3 regions of the Pseudomonas sp. S3_A03 genome follow, and region 1 is predicted to be linked to each of the others. Evidence: riboswitches for the same ligand, from Rfam matches in the RefSeq annotation. Region 1 holds a riboswitch; each other region holds the start of a gene.
The links. A riboswitch is a leader RNA that binds a small molecule or an ion and turns the genes downstream of it on or off. The one in region 1 is predicted to bind cobalamin.
Positions count from the first base shown of each region.

Region 2: linked by a shared signal. The riboswitch ahead of AB4O25_RS09370 (ABC transporter substrate-binding protein) and the one ahead of cobW (cobalamin biosynthesis protein CobW) in region 1 are both predicted to bind cobalamin.
Region 3: linked by a shared signal. The riboswitch ahead of cobO (cob(I)yrinic acid a,c-diamide adenosyltransferase) and the one ahead of cobW (cobalamin biosynthesis protein CobW) in region 1 are both predicted to bind cobalamin.

Region 1 covers NZ_CP162753.1:1,435,749-1,440,939, reverse strand. The annotation lists gene nfuA (Fe-S biogenesis protein NfuA) at 1-493, shown strand, start outside; gene cobM (precorrin-4 C(11)-methyltransferase) at 672-1,418, opposite strand; gene AB4O25_RS06285 (cobalamin biosynthesis protein) at 1,489-1,881, opposite strand; gene AB4O25_RS06280 (CbtA family protein) at 1,878-2,582, opposite strand; gene AB4O25_RS06275 (CbtB domain-containing protein) at 2,594-2,782, opposite strand; cobalamin riboswitch at 2,880-3,084, opposite strand; cobalamin riboswitch at 3,127-3,325, shown strand; gene cobW (cobalamin biosynthesis protein CobW) at 3,420-4,481, shown strand; gene cobN (cobaltochelatase subunit CobN) at 4,485-5,191, shown strand, end outside.
Region 2 covers NZ_CP162753.1:2,075,882-2,081,072, forward strand. The annotation lists gene AB4O25_RS09350 (aldehyde dehydrogenase family protein) at 1-287, shown strand, start outside; gene AB4O25_RS09355 (hypothetical protein) at 461-625, opposite strand; gene AB4O25_RS09360 (hypothetical protein) at 636-938, opposite strand; gene AB4O25_RS09365 (M24 family metallopeptidase) at 1,256-2,119, opposite strand; cobalamin riboswitch at 2,180-2,373, shown strand; gene AB4O25_RS09370 (ABC transporter substrate-binding protein) at 2,489-3,499, shown strand; gene AB4O25_RS09375 (FecCD family ABC transporter permease) at 3,496-4,500, shown strand; gene AB4O25_RS09380 (ABC transporter ATP-binding protein) at 4,497-5,191, shown strand, end outside.
Region 3 covers NZ_CP162753.1:2,384,070-2,389,260, reverse strand. The annotation lists gene AB4O25_RS10770 (AI-2E family transporter) at 1-283, shown strand, start outside; gene hda (DnaA regulatory inactivator Hda) at 487-1,191, shown strand; gene AB4O25_RS10760 (C40 family peptidase) at 1,401-2,030, shown strand; gene AB4O25_RS10755 (C40 family peptidase) at 2,175-2,714, shown strand; cobalamin riboswitch at 2,812-3,057, shown strand; partial or broken gene cobO (cob(I)yrinic acid a,c-diamide adenosyltransferase) at 3,137-3,749, shown strand; gene AB4O25_RS10745 (cobyrinate a,c-diamide synthase) at 3,746-5,065, shown strand; gene bluB (5,6-dimethylbenzimidazole synthase) at 5,070-5,191, shown strand, end outside.

The DNA.
Region 1 (5,191 bases):
CATCACCCAGCCCGGCACCCAGTACGCCGAGACCTGCATTGCCTACTGCAAGCCTGGTGAAGAGAAGCCTGAAGACACCGCCCTGGGGCTGAAAAGCTTCACCGCGTACATCGACAGCTTCAGCGAAGCCTTCCTTGATGACGCCGTGGTCGACTACGCCACCGACCGTATGGGCGGCCAGTTGACCATCAAGGCGCCCAACGCCAAGGTGCCGAATGTCAACGCCGACAGCCCGGTCAACGAGCGCATCAACTACTACCTGCAGACCGAGATCAACCCGGGGCTTGCCAGCCACGGCGGCCAGGTCAGCTTGATCGACGTCGTCGAAGACGGCATCGCTGTCCTCAAGTTCGGCGGCGGCTGCCAAGGCTGCGGCCAGGCCGACGTGACCTTGCGTGAAGGCATCGAGCGCACCTTGCTCGAGCGTATTCCGGAGCTCAAGGGTGTACGTGACGTGACCGACCATACGCAGAAAGAAAACGCCTACTACTGAGTAAGGCGTTCACTGCGAAAATAAAAAACGGCGCCCCGTGAGCGCCGTTTTTTTATACTTTTAATTCAGTGGGTTACGTTGTTTATCTCAGACGGAAGATTAGGTGTGGGGGCTTGCTTCCGATAGCGGTGCCTCAGTCGCCTCGACCGCTGGCTGATACACGCATCTGGTAAAAAAGCTAAGGTCGATAAAGATGCGCATGCCCAGCCCGATACAGCGATGACTCGCTGAAACTGTCATTGGCCAGCACCCGACCCACCACAATCAGCGCCGTGCGCCGAAAGCCCTTGGCGGCGACTTTGCCGGCGATATCAGCGAGCGTGCCGACCGCCCAATCCTGGTCCGGCCACGTCGCGCGGTGCACCACGGCAATCGGGCAATCCGCGCCGTAATGCGGCAACAGCTCGGTGACGATCTTTTCCAGATGATTGACCCCCAGGTGAATCGCCATGGTCGTGCCGTGGCGGGCCAGGCTGTCGAAGTCTTCGCCGACCGGCATGCTGGTTTTATCGGCGTAGCGCGTCAGGATCACGCTTTGGGCGATGTCCGGCAGGGTCAGTTCGGCCTCCAGCAACGCAGCGCAGGCCGCCACTGCGGTGACGCCGGGGATGATCTGGAAGGGAATGTCCCATTCGCGCAACTGGCGGATTTGCTCGCCAATCGCGCCGTACAGGCTCGGGTCGCCGGAATGCACACGTGCCACGTCCTGGCCTTTGGCATGGGCGGCCTTGATCAGGTCGATGATTTGCTCCAGGTGCAATTCGGCGCTGTTGACCACCTGTTCCGCCTGATGGCCGTCCAATACCGCTGCGGGCACCAGGGAGCCGGTGTAAATGATCACCGGGCAACTGCGGATCAACCGTTGGCCCTTGATGGTAATCAATTCCGGGTCGCCGGGGCCGGCGCCGATGAAGTAGACGGTCATGGAGAGTTCCTGTCGAAAAACGGGCGAGCATGAAGGATGCTCATGATCGGAAAGCGCGATTATCGGGATTTTAGCCGGCGCAGGCCAACGCAAAGGTGGCCTGGGCGGTTTTCCGGCGGGTGATCAACAAGCGGGCAGGGCCGCCGCAGAGCTGTTCGGCCAGGGCCAGGGCGGCGCTTTCGGCGATGCCGTAACAGCCGGTATGGGCGAAGGCAACTGCGGATTTATGGCTCAGCCGCGCTTCATAAACGGCCAGTTGCCCGGCGCTGAAGCACCGCAAGGGCAGGTCGAGCCATCGGGCCAGGGCGAGTAGCCCCGGCTCGTTTTGTTTACGGTCGATGCTGGCCAGTGCCATGACACGGTGACGCTCGACGCCGCCCTCGGCGAGGGCCGCATCAAACAGGCCCAACAGGGTGGCTGCATCACAACCGCGCTGGCAGCCCAGGCCGACCACGTAGGTCATGCCGAGTAGCGATCATCGCGGTTGCGACGGAACAGCCAGGCGCTGATCAGGCCCAGGGCCAGCCAGAACGCCATATTGGTCAGCTGCGAGGCGATCTTGAACTGCGCCTCCAGGGCTTGCGGCGCGAGCATTGAATGCACTAGCGGCTGCGGCGCGCCGAGTAGGTGCGGCACCGCGAGGATGGCTGCGCCCAGCACTTTGAGCAGCCCATTGCGGCCGAAAACGATCAGCGCAATACCGGCGGCAGTAGAGGCGGCGGTGCCGATCCACCATGCCTGGCGTAGCGCCAAGTCAGCGGCGGCAGTGCCCGGCAACTCCGGTGGCAGGCCGAGGGTTGGCGCCAGCACAAAGGTCGCGTAACCCGCCAAGCCCCACAGCAGGCCTTGGGCGGTGCGAGTCGGCGTGCGCAAGGTGTAAAGGCCAGCCAGCATCAGCGCAAAACCGACGGCTACCACCAGGTTGGCGCCCGTGGTCGAGAGCACGCGCTGCCAGCCGTCTTCCGGCTCCCAGGCTTCGGCGTCATGGGTGTGCGCGGCAGCGCCGGCGGCGTGCTCATGCACAACCTCTGTGGCGGCCGGGGCTTTTTCAAAGGTTTCCGCCTGCAGAATCAGCGGGGCAACCCAGAAGCTTTGCAGCAGGGTCAGCAGCAGGGCGGCCAACAGGCCGCTGAACCCTGCGGTTTGCGCAATACGCTTGATCATGTCGGCAGGTCTCAATGGCACGGGAACGCGGCGCTGTGGCGGGTATCGTGGGCAGCGTTGTGCACCGCCTCAATGTGCGAGAAACCGGCGAAATACACCAGGCACGCACCGAGGATCGACGCGCCGATAGCGGCGCTCAGGCGTTGGCTCAGGGTGGAGGTGCTGCTGGCGGTGTGCGAGGTGCTGCTGATGATCGACATGGCGCGTCCCTTTCAGGTGTCAGGGTGAAACGAGCGCATGAAAACCCCGCGAGCCAGGCCCACAGGGTTCTGAACAGCGCCCGCCCACCGCGGGTTTGTTATCTGAAGTTTTCGGGCCGGTCTCCGGGCTTGCGAGGGACACTGGGTCTATAAAGCATCGCCTTCCCATGCCGTACAGGCACAGTGGATCTGACGCTTCGCTCGCTTACCGTTGCGGGGGCAGCACCGGACTTGCCATACGGATATGACGTACCGGTTTCCCGTTTCACCCTGTGAAGGGCACCCGAAACAAGGCTTGTAGGAAAGCATGCAGAGCGGCGGTAGTCAAATTGACCGAGCCCCTGTAGCCTTGCACCCTTCGAGGTTCTTCGGCTCAGGCCGAAGCTAAGAAGGGAACGCGGTTCAAGCCGCGGCTGCCCCCGCAACTGTGAAGGGTTTACCGACTGCCATGCCACTGCCGATCAGGCGGGAAGGCGCAGCCGGCGCCGGTCGTACGGCCCGCAAGCCCCAAGCCAGGAGACCTGCCTCGCAACCGATTTTCCAATTCAACCGGGCGGGGTGATCCGGTGACGAAATCCGCTGCTGCGCGCTGTTGCAGGGCCAATCGTCCCGTATGCCCGCCCCAAAAGGGCATCCGATGAAAACACTGGCCAAACTTCCCGTCACCATCGTTACCGGCTTCCTCGGCTCGGGCAAAACCACCTTGCTGCGCCATATGCTCGACAACGCCCAGGGCCGTCGTATCGCGGTGATCGTCAACGAATTCGGCGAGCTGGGTATCGACGGTGAAATCCTCAAGCAGTGCTCCATCGGTTGCACCGAAGAAGAAGCCAACGGCCGTGTCTACGAATTGGCCAACGGCTGCCTGTGCTGCACGGTGCAGGAAGAGTTCTTCCCGGTGATGCGCGAACTGGTGGCCCGTCGTGGCGACCTCGACCATATCCTCATCGAAACCTCGGGCCTGGCCCTGCCAAAACCGCTGGTGCAAGCGTTCCAGTGGCCGGAAATCCGCAGCGCCTGCACGGTCGACGCGGTGATCACCGTGGTCGACAGCCCAGCCGTGGCCGCCGGCACCTTTGCCGCGTTCCCGGACCAGGTCGACGCCCAGCGCAAACTCGACCCGAACCTGGACCACGAGTCGCCGCTGCACGAGTTGTTCGCCGACCAACTGGCCAGCGCCGACCTGGTCATCCTCAACAAGTGCGATCTGATCAGCCCTGAAGACCTGGCCCGCGTACGCCTGGAAGTCGCCGAAGAGCTGCCGCCGGCCGTCAAGGTCATTGAAGCGAGCAGCGGTCGCCTGCCGCTCGACGTGCTGATCGGCCTGGGTGCCGGCTCCGAGGAGCACATCGATGGTCGCCACAGCCATCACGATCACCACCATGAAGGCGAAGACGATCACGACCACGATGCGTTTGATTCGATCTCCATCGACCTGCCGCAAGCCGACGAAGCGCTGCTGCTCGACGCCCTGACCCAACTGGTGGTGCAACACGGCATCCTGCGCATCAAAGGGTTCGCCGCGATCCCCAACAAGCCGATGCGCCTGCTGATCCAGGGCGTGGGCACGCGTTTTGACAAGCATTTCGACCGCGCCTGGGGCGCAGACGAAGCGCGCATTACGCGCCTGGTGCTGATCGGCCAGGAGCTGGATGCCGCTGCCCTTGAAGCGCAATTGCGCGCCGCGCTCAGCGCTTAACCCATGCACCTGCTCAGGACTCAGCCCGGTGGTTTCGTCGCGGACGACAATATTGCCGACCTTGGTCAAACCCCCGCCGAACTGGTGATCCTGTGTAGCGGCGATTCGAGCCTGGCGCTGCTGGCCGAAGCGGCGCAGCAACTGCCCGAGGATTACCCCAGCCTGCGCCTGGCCAACCCGATGCAGGTGCAGAACCACGCCTCGGTCGACCTCTACGTTGACGAAGTGCTGCGCCACGCCAAGGTCATCCTGATTTCGTTGCATGGCGGCATCGCTTATTGGCGTTACGGCATCGAACGTCTGGTGGCGTTGGCCGAGCGCGGCGTCACGCTGATCCTGGTGCCGGGCGATGATCGTCCCGACCCCGAGCTCAGTGGTCTCAGCACGGTCAACGCCGAGCAACGCGAGCGCCTGTGGCAATTCCTGCGTCAGGGCGGCTTGGGCAATGCGCTGGATTTCTATCGCTGCCTGGCCAGCGGTTATCTGGGCCGTGATTACCCGTGGGCCGAGCCGCAACCCCTGGCGCGCACCGCGATCTATCACCCGCGTAAAGCCAACGCCCGGCTCAATGACTGGCAGGCCGATTGGCATGCCGAACGGCCCGTGGTCGCGGTGTTGTTCTACCGTTCGCATTTGCAGGCGGCGAATACCGGTTTTATCGACGTGTTCTGCCAACGCTTGCAGGTGGCGGGCCTGAACCCGTTGCCGAT
Region 2 (5,191 bases), 640 kb from region 1:
GGCCGGTGGCCTCGATCATCACCGCCCGCGACGCTGACCACGCGGTGGCGCTGGCCAATGACAGCGAATTCGGCCTCACCGCCAGCATTTTCACCACCGACGCGGCCAAGGCGCGGGATATTGCCAATCAGTTGGAAACCGGCGGGATCTTCGTCAACGCCTTCAGCGTCTCCGACCCACGCGTGGCGTTTGGTGGCGTGAAAAAGAGCGGGTTCGGCCGCGAGCTGTCGCACTTTGGTGTGCGCGAGTTCTGCAATGCACAGACGGTGTGGCGGGATCGCAAATAAAACAGGCAACACCCGTCAACTGTGGGAGCGGGCGTGCTCCCACCTTTGACCTGCGGTGCTTTTCGACCAATCGACCGTCACTTCCCCCACTGCTTTTGCAGCATGCCCTTACTTGCTTCCAGCCGTTGCTCGCGCAGTAAGCCAGTCGCATGCCCGACAGGAAAGCAGCTGCGTCAAAGCGCCCACAGGCGGATCAAGGCAAACCCCAGGTCTACGTTGACGCAGTCACGCCCATCTACCCACTCATCCCCGCGAAGGCGTCGTCCGGTGTTGGTCTCGCGCTCACCTTTGGCAATCACCAGCACAAACAACCGGACCGGGCATTCGAATGAGCGCAACCGCTCAACATCAGCCCCTCACTGACCAATTGCCCTCCAGGCACTTGGCTTGGGATATGTCGCCCAGACACTTGATTTCAGCAACCATGCTCGTTGAGCCACTGTCGTCCAGGGCATACAGGTCGGCTTTGCGCCGCTCGCCAATCGGCAAATCGGTCCAGAGGCTGATGTCATTCTTGAACCAGGCATACAAGCTGATTTCGGCCTGAATCCAGTGCTCGCGGCAACTGTTCAGTTGCAACACCTGTTCGAGTTTATCGCCCATTTCACGAAAGGCCCGCTCGAACAAAACAATCCATTGATCAGCATTCATGACTGACTCCCTGTGTATGACGTATCGAGGCTAGTGCTTGACTGGTGCATCCCAGCAATCCGGGTGGCGTGCGCAGACATCGTATTGGCGATCCATCAAGGCCATGCGGTTAATGTGGGCGTCCGTGGCCGCCCGGAACGACTGATTGCTGGTTGTGATATAGGCCGCGGTGCGGTCAGTCAGGCGTGCGTTTAACTGGCTGCGGGTGTGGGCATCCAGTGCCTGGGGGCGAATCGAAAGGGCGCGGCAAATAATATCATTGAGCCATCACTGCGTATCACCCCATCGCCCAAGCATTCGCAGGGCGGTACAGCGCATCAATCCAGCATCCGGCTAAGCAGCCGGTGCCCATCTGCCGTCACCTCGACCATCGCCGACAACATCACGCCGTCGGCACCGTCCGTGGAGAGCAGGCTCCAAAAGTCCGGTGGCTGATACCTCACACCAACGGTGCCCGCCTTGGCGATCACATACACGTTGAGCACTTGCCCGGGTTGCATCAACGGGCTGTCACCCTCGACCTTGTAACCGAGCACTTGCGGCTTTTGTATGCGCGCCTGCCCCATGGCATAGCCCGCAAACTCACGCACCGCGACGGCATGGCCCGCGTCCAGTTCCTGTTGTATCGCCGCCCCCACATTGGCCAGCCGCTCGCCGCCCTGAACGTGGGCGACTCCGTTGGCCAGCGCACGGCGCGCAGTCATCAGCAATTGGCGTTGCGCCGGGGTGGCATTGGGTGTGGCAAACGTCCAGACCTGAGCAACATGGGCCTGCGCCGATGCCGCGATCAACTCCACTTTTACCAGCGCCGCGTCCGGGAACGGCACATCGGTGGGCGGCGCGGCGCTCACCTGGTTATTCACCGACACCGCCACCGCTGCCGGGTAGCCGCGATAACCGAACATCATCGGCAGCCAGCCGTGCTGTGCGTACTGGTCGAGTAAAAATTCCTGGACCGCAGTGCCGGTGCCGCCCTTGCGGATCAGCGGCGCGACCTTGCGCAACAGGTCACTGGCGATGGGCGCCAGTTTGGCTTCCTCGGCAAGAATGGTTGCGTCATCCAACTGGGCGATGGCGCGGGCCCTGTCGCCGATCGCGTCGGTGTAGCGGGCGAGCGCAGGGTCAGCGGCGTGTGCGCTCATGCAAAACAACAGTGGCACTATTCCCAGACGTATCAACATGGCCTTCCTTGGGTTGGTTATGGACGGACCCGAATTGTACCTCCACCCAGCGCCCAAGATGGACTACCATACCGCGCCGGTTCCCAAACGGGACTAATAGGGAATTCGAAACGCCGCACGCGGCGCCAATCGAAACTGCCCCCGCAACTGTAGATGCCGAGCCTGCTCCTTCATGCCACTGGACACCGTCCGGGAAGGCCGGAGCGAGGCGACGACGCATCAGTCAGGAGACCTGCCGGCCCAGCAACATCACTCACCGGCGGGGTGTCCGGGAAGGACATCCTCGCCTGCCCGAGCGGCAGCGTTCGAGGGCGTATTTCCGAGCCGTAACGCCCCTGCTGCACGTACGGTTCACACGGAGATTGCCCCATGCTGCCACGCGTTACCGCCCTGATCGCCGGGCTGGGCTTATGTGCCCTGGCCCAAGCGGCGCCCACTCATTACCCGCTGGCGGTCGAAAACTGCGGCAGCACCGTGACCTTCCAGCACGCCCCCGAGCGCAGCGTGACCATCGGCCAGGCCGCCACCGAAATGCTCTACGCCCTGGGCGTGGGTGACAAAGTGGTCGGCACCTCGCTGTGGTTCAACAGCGTGTTGGCGCCGTTCAAGGCGCAGAACGACGGCATCGACCGCCTGGCCAACAACGAGCCGAGCTTTGAAGCGGTGATCGCCAAGCGCCCGCAACTGGTGGCGGCCGAGCTGGAATGGGTGGTCGGCGCGCAAGGGGTGGTGGGCACGCGCGAGCAGTTCCATGAATTGCAAATCCCCACCTACCTGCTGCCCTCCGACTGTGAAGGCAAAGACAACCTGGTCGGCGCCGACGGCACGCGGCTGGAGCCGTTCCGCATCGAGACGATCTACAAAAGCATCCACCAACTGGCGCAGATCTTCGACGTGCAGGATCGCGGCCAACAACTGAACGACGAACTCAAAGCGCGCCTGGCCAAATCCGTCGCCACCGCGCAAGGCAAGGGCTTGAAACACGCCAGCGCACTGGTCTGGTTCTCCAGCGCCGAGATGGCCAGCGACCCTTATGTGGCCGGGCACAAGGGCGTTCCCGAATTCATGTTGGAAACCCTCGGTTTGCACAACGTGGTGCAGTCCGATGAAGAGTGGCCCGCCGTCGGCTGGGAGACCCTCGCCAAAGCCAACCCGACCTTCCTGGTGATCGCCCGCATGGACCGCCGCCGCTACCCCGCCGACGACCATGAAAAGAAACTCGCCTTCCTGCGCAGCGACCCGGTCACGCGCAACATGGACGCGGTAAAAAACAACCGCATCATCATCCTCGATGCCCTGGCGCTGCAGGCAAGCCTGCGCACCTTTGATGGCCTTGAACAACTGGCCGCGGCCATCGACGGCTACAACCTGCCCAAATGATCCGTACCCTACTCGCCCTCGCGCTGCTGCTGGCCGCCGTCCTCGCCGGCGTGGCCATCGGCGAAACCGCCATCGAACCGCAGGTGGTGTTGCAGGTGCTCGCCAATAAACTGTGGAACGCCGGCTACCTGCTGGACCCCATCGACGAAGGCGTGGTGTGGAACTACCGCCTCACGCGCACCCTGGTCGCCGCCGCCTGCGGCGCCGGGCTGGCCACCTGCGGGGTGATTCTGCAATCGTTGTTGCGTAACCCGTTGGCCGACCCGTACTTGTTGGGCATCAGCGCCGGCGCCTCGACCGGCGCGGTGCTGGTGGCGTTGATGGGCGTGGGCGGCGGCTTGGTTTCGCTGTCGGCCGGCGCGTTTGTCGGGGCCATGGCGGCATTCGCCCTGGTGATTTTATTGGCGCGGGCCAGTGGCTCCATGAGCGGCACCGGGCAGATCATCCTCGCGGGCATCGCCGGCTCGCAGCTGTTCAATGCGCTCACCGCATTCCTGATCACCAAGTCCGCCAGCTCGGAACAGGCGCGCGGCATCCTGTTCTGGCTGCTCGGCAACCTCAGCGGCGTGCGCTGGCCGTCGGTGTGGCTGGCGGTGCCGGTCGCCGTGGCGGGCTTGGCCGTGCGCCTGTGGCACCGGCGTGCGCTGGATGCGTTTACCTTCGGCAGCGACTCGGCGGCGTCCCTCGGCATTGCGGTGCGCCGCGTACAGTTTGTGCTGGTGGGCTGCGCCGCGCTGGTCACCGCGGTGATGGTGTCGATTGTCGGCTCCATTGGCTTTGTCGGCCTGGTGATCCCCCACGCCGTGCGCTTGTTGCTCGGCACCGGGCACTCGCGACTGCTGCCGGCCAGTGCGTTGGGCGGCGCCTTGTTCCTGATCGCGGCCGATGTGCTATCGCGCACCTTGATCAAGGGCCAGGTGATCCCGGTGGGCGTGGTCACGGCGCTGGTCGGCGCGCCGGTGTTTGCGCTGATCCTGATCGGCCGGAGGAATGCCCGATGACAGTGCTCAGTTGCACGGGCCTGGGCTTCAAGGTGCGCGAGGCCGAGTTGCTGCGCGAGATTCACCTGGAGGTAAACCTGGGTGAAACCTTGGGCATCGTCGGCCCGAACGGTTCCGGCAAATCCACCCTGCTCAAACTGCTGGCGGGCTTGCGTACGCCCGCCAGCGGCGAGGTGCGACTGGGCGGCCAACGCCTGGGCGACCTCTCGCGCCGCACCATCGCGCAACAGTTGGCGGTGGTGGAGCAGCAGGCCGACACCGACGACGCGATCCGCGTGTTCGACGCCGTGGCGCTGGGCCGCACACCCTGGCTGTCGGCGCTGAGCCCATGGTCACACGACCACGACACAATCGTGCGCCAGGCCCTGCACGACGTGGACGCCACCCACCTGAGCCAACGCGCCTGGCGCAGCCTCTCCGGCGGCGAGCGCCAACGCGTGCACATCGCCCGTGCCCTGGCGCAACGGCCACAGATTCTGTTGCTGGATGAGCCGACCAACCATCTGGATATCCAGCATCAACTGGCGATTTTGAAAGGCGTCCAGGCGCTGCCGGTGACGACATTGATTGCGCTGCACGATCTCAACCAGGCACTGACCTGTGATCGGTTGGCCGTGCTGGATCGCGGGCGATTGGTGGCGCTGGGCAAGCCGATGGATGTACTCACACCGCAACGCCTGCAGGACACGTT
Region 3 (5,191 bases), 950 kb from region 1:
GTTTGGCGGTGACCTTTACCCGATGCTGGGCATTGTTGCGGTATTCATGGTCGGCCAGGCCCTGGAAGGCATGGTGCTCACCCCATTGCTGGTGGGCGATCGAATCGGCCTGCACCCCGTGGCGGTGATCTTTGCGATCCTGGCGGGCGGCGAGCTGTTTGGCTTTACGGGCATCCTCCTGGCGCTGCCGGTGGCGGCGGTGATTATGGTGCTGGTGCGCCATGTACATGATTTGTACAAGGATTCCGAGGTGTACACGGGCGTCGAAGACCCCGAGTTGTAATCGCGGCGTCACAAACCCGGCTTCGGCCGGGTTTGGCGTTTATGGCCCTGTGCCGTCAAACAAACCGCAAAAAACCGGCAAGTTAACGCAAACCTTTGATTTTGCTTGTGGTCTGCTGCATTGTGCGCCCGGCTTCACGGGTATAAACTTTGCAAACTTTACACAGAGGCCACTAACGGTTCGATGGGAGCCGTTCAGTCAGCATGAAACCGATTCAGCTGCCCTTAGGTGTGCGTCTGCGTGATGACGCCACCTTTATCAATTACTACCCAGGCGCCAATGCCGCTGCACTCGGCTATGTCGAGCGGCTCTGCGAAGCCGACGCCGGGTGGACTGAAAGCCTGATCTATCTGTGGGGCAAGCATGGCGTGGGGCGTACCCACCTGTTGCAGGCCGCCTGCCTGCGCTTCGAGCAAATGGGTGAGCCGGCGGTATACCTGCCGTTGGCTGAGCTGATGGATCGCGGCATCGGCATCTTCGACAACCTTGAACAGTACGAACTGGTGTGCCTGGATGACCTGCAGGTGATCGCCGGCAAGGCGGATTGGGAAGAGGCGCTGTTCCATTTATTCAATCGCTTGCGTGACAGCGGCCGGCGCTTGCTGATTGCCGCCGCCACGTCGCCTCGGGAATTGCCGGTCAAGTTGGCCGACCTCAAGTCACGCCTGACCCTGGCGCTGATCTTCCAGATGCGCCCCCTGTCCGACGAAGACAAGCTGCGCGCCCTGCAATTGCGTGCATCCCGTCGTGGCCTGCACCTCACCGACGAAGTGGGGCACTTTATCCTCACCCGCGGTACCCGCAGCATGAGCGCCTTGTTCGATTTGCTTGAGCAGCTCGATCAGGCCTCTTTGCAGGCGCAACGAAAATTGACGATCCCTTTTCTCAAAGAGACGTTGGGTTGGTAACACGTTGATTTGTCACGATTCGGCACTTTTCAGGCGCCAGAAAACCTGCGTCTGAGCCCGGCGGGCTACGCATTTACGTCATTAATTGGAATCAGGGCTTAGATGTCACGGTCCAATCGCGAAGTCACATAGCGCACGATTGAATTTGCAAATCGATGTGATAGAGGGCATAGTCTCGGCTTCTTTACACATCAGCCACGGTCGTGCCCATGCTAAATCGCTTCGCACCCCTCGTGCCTCTCGCACTCGTTACCCTGTTGTTTGGTTGCGCCTCCCACCCTCAACACGTGGCAGAGCAGCAGAAGCCTCAACAACAGTCCCAGGCAAAATTCGTCGCTGCGCAGTCTGCTTCCGTTTATGAAGAAGAGCTGGCAACCGAGAAAGAACTGGCCGATTTCTCCGGCAACAAGCCTTACCAGCTTCCAGTTCTGGCCGACAGTATCCTAGAACGCGGCATGTCCCTGATCGGTACCCGTTACCGTTTCGGCGGTACCTCCGAAGCCGGTTTCGATTGCAGCGGTTTTATCGGCTATCTGTTTCGCGAAGAAGCCGGCATGAACCTGCCACGCTCCACGCGCGAAATGATCAACGTGAAAGCACCGTTGGTCGCACGCAACAACCTCAAGCCCGGTGATCTGCTTTTCTTCAGTACGGCAGGCCGTGGTCGTGTCAGTCACGCCGGTATCTACTTGGGTGACAACCAGTTTATCCACTCCAGCAGCCGTCGCAGTGGCGGTGTGCGAGTCGACAGCCTGGGTGACAGCTACTGGAGCAAAACCTTCATCGAAGCCAAGCGCGCACTCGCCATGGCCCCGACTACGGTTACCGCCAGTAAGTAAACTTAAAGTGATACTTGAAGTTTGACGCGTAAGCGCTAGAATCCCTGGATATTGTTGTAACCCGTTCGCGCGAGCTTTGCTTGCGCGTTCTGGTTTTCAGCGTTCGGCAGCGAAAGCCGCATCCAGACCAGGATTGTTCTGCACATGTCGACCTCGGCCCGCCTGATTCTAATTGTTTGCGCCGCGCTTCTCAGCGCCTGCGCCAGCCGCACACCGCCGCCTGCGCCCATCGCGGTCAAGCCCAAGCCGGTGTTCAATTATTCCACCCAGAACTTTTCGCCTGCTGCCGAAGACGTGCTCTTTCGTGCGCTGGGCCTGGTCGGCACGCCTTATCGCTGGGGCGGTAACACGCCGGACTCCGGTTTTGATTGCAGCGGCCTGATCGGCTTCGTCTACCGCGACGCCGCCGGCATTTCCCTGCCACGCACCACGCGCGAGCTGATCGTGATGCGCGCCCAGGATGTGAGCGAGCAGAACCTGCAAACCGGCGACCTATTGTTCTTCGCCACCGGTGGTGGCTCGCAGGTCAGCCATGCTGGGATCTACGTGGGTGAAGGTCGCTTTGTCCATGCGCCGCAAACCGGTGGCACGGTGAAACTGGACACCCTGTCCAAAGCGTATTGGCAGAATGCTTACCTGAGTGCCAAGCGCGTATTGCCGGGCAATCTGGCGCGTAATCCTTAGAATCAATGCCACGTTGCACGCTTAAAGCTGCAAGACGGCGCAATGCCTGCTTGTAGCTTTAGGCTTGACGCTTGCAGCTAGCCCTCCAACCCACTAACCTTCGCCGCTTGTTCCAGGTGCTCTGTGACCCGTGGGTCGACAGAGTGAAACAGGGAAGCCGGTGAGTGAGCGCGCTTATACACAGCGCCGCCGCAATTCCGGCGCTGCCCCCGCAACGGTAAATGAGTCAAGACCCTGCATTGAGCCACTGTATCGCTCGCGATATGGGAAGGCGCAGCGTCGGCCTGTTCGCTTCAGAACGCCACTCATGAGCCCGGAGACCGGCCAGGATCATCCAACAGCATCACGGTGGGCGATGCTTGGCTGTCTGTTTTTTCTTTTCCCTGCCCGCCGTTTTTGTTCAGCCCCAACGGAGAGCTGCCATGACCGATACCCCCGACCGCGATGAACGCCACCTGGCACGCATGCTGCGCAAAAAAGCCGTGATTGACGAGCGCATCGCCAATTCACCCAATGAATGCGGCTTGCTATTGGTGCTCACCGGTAATGGCAAAGGCAAGAGCAGCTCGGCATTCGGCATGCTCGCCCGCGCCATGGGCCATGGCATGCAGTGCGGCGTGGTGCAGTTCATCAAGGGGCGTAACAGTACCGGCGAAGAATTGTTTTTCCGCCGTTTCCCCCGAGCAAGTGCGCTTTCACGTGATGGGCGAAGGCTTCACTTGGGAAACCCAGGACCGGCAGCGCGATATTGCCGCCGCCGAAGCCGCCTGGGCCGTGTCGCGCCAATTACTGCAAGACCCGTCCATTGGCCTGGTGGTGCTGGATGAGCTCAATATTGCCCTCAAGCATGGCTACCTCGACCTCGATCATGTTCTGAGCGACCTGCAAGCCCGCCCACCGATGCAACACGTGGTCGTCACCGGCCGTGGCGCCAAGCCCGAGTTGATCGAAATGGGCGACACCGTCACTGAAATGGGCATGCTCAAGCATGCGTTCCAGGCCGGTATCAAGGCACAGAAGGGCGTCGAACTGTGAACCCGCCCCGTCATTGCCCGGCTGTATTGATCGCCGCTCCGGCGTCCGGCCAGGGCAAAACCACCGTCACCGCCGCGCTCGCCCGTTTGCATCGTAACCTGGGGCGCAACGTGCGCGTGTTCAAATGCGGCCCGGACTTTCTGGACCCGATGATCCATGAGCGCGCCAGCGGTGCGCCGGTTTATCAATTGGACATGTGGATGGTGGGCGAGCAGGAAAGTCGCCGCTTGTTATGGGAAGCGGCGGGGGAGGCGGACCTGATCCTGATCGAGGGCGTGATGGGCCTGTTCGACGGCACGCCGTCCAGCGCCGACCTGGCGCGGCACTTCGGCGTGCCGGTGTTGGGCGTGATCGACGGCACCGCCATGGCCCAGACCTTTGGCGCGCTGGCATTGGGCCTGGCGCGCTATCAGCCGGACCTGCCGTTTGCCGGGGTACTGGCCAACCGCGTCGGCACGCTGCGCCATGCGCAGTTGCTCGAAGGCAGCCTCACCGAAGGCCTGCGCTGGTACGGCGCGTTGTCACGTGAGACCGGTATCGAGCTGCCCAGCCGTCACCTGGGGCTGGTGCAGGCCAGCGAATTGAATGATCTCGATGTGCGCCTGGACGCCGCCGCCCAAGCCCTGGGCGGTAGTTGCAAAGTCGCGCTGCCGCCGCCGGTGGCCTTCGCCGCACCGCAGGTGATCGAGGCGGAGCCATTGCTCAAGGGCGTGCGCATCGCCGTCGCCCGTGACGAAGCCTTCGCGTTCACCTACGGCGCCAGCCTCGACCTGCTGCGAGCGATGGGGGCTCAGTTGAGCTTCTTTTCGCCGATCCATGATCACGCACTGCCCGACGCCGACAGCCTCTATCTGCCCGGTGGTTACCCGGAACTGCACCACCAGGCGCTGTCGGAAAATACCCCGATGCTCGCTGCCATCCGCGCCCACCACGCCGCCGGCAAGCCGTTGCTCGCCGAATGCGGCGGCATGCTCTACCTGCTGGACTCGCTCACCGACGTCGACGGCAACCGTGCCGAACTGCTCGGCCTTTTACCGGGCGATGCGGTGATGCAAAAGAAACTCGCGGCCCTGGCCCTGCAAAGCGTCGAATTGCCGGAAGGCGTGTTGCGCGGGCACACGTATCACCATTCCCTGACCAGCACCGAGTGCGAGCCGATTGCCCGTGGCCTGAGCCCTAACGGTGGGCGCGGTGCCGAGGCGGTTTACCGACAGGGGCGGATGACAGCCTCTTATGTGCACTTTTATTTCCCATCGAACCCATCAGCGGTCGCCGCCTTGTTTGCACCCAATGTGGGAGGGGCTTGCCCTCGATAGGGCCATGACCGACAACGCATTTGCCCCGGCCGACCGCGACGCCGTCTACCGCGCCATCGCCGAGCGCCGCGACATGCGCCACTTCAGCGGCGGTACGGTGGCTCCCGAATTGCTTCATCGCCTGCT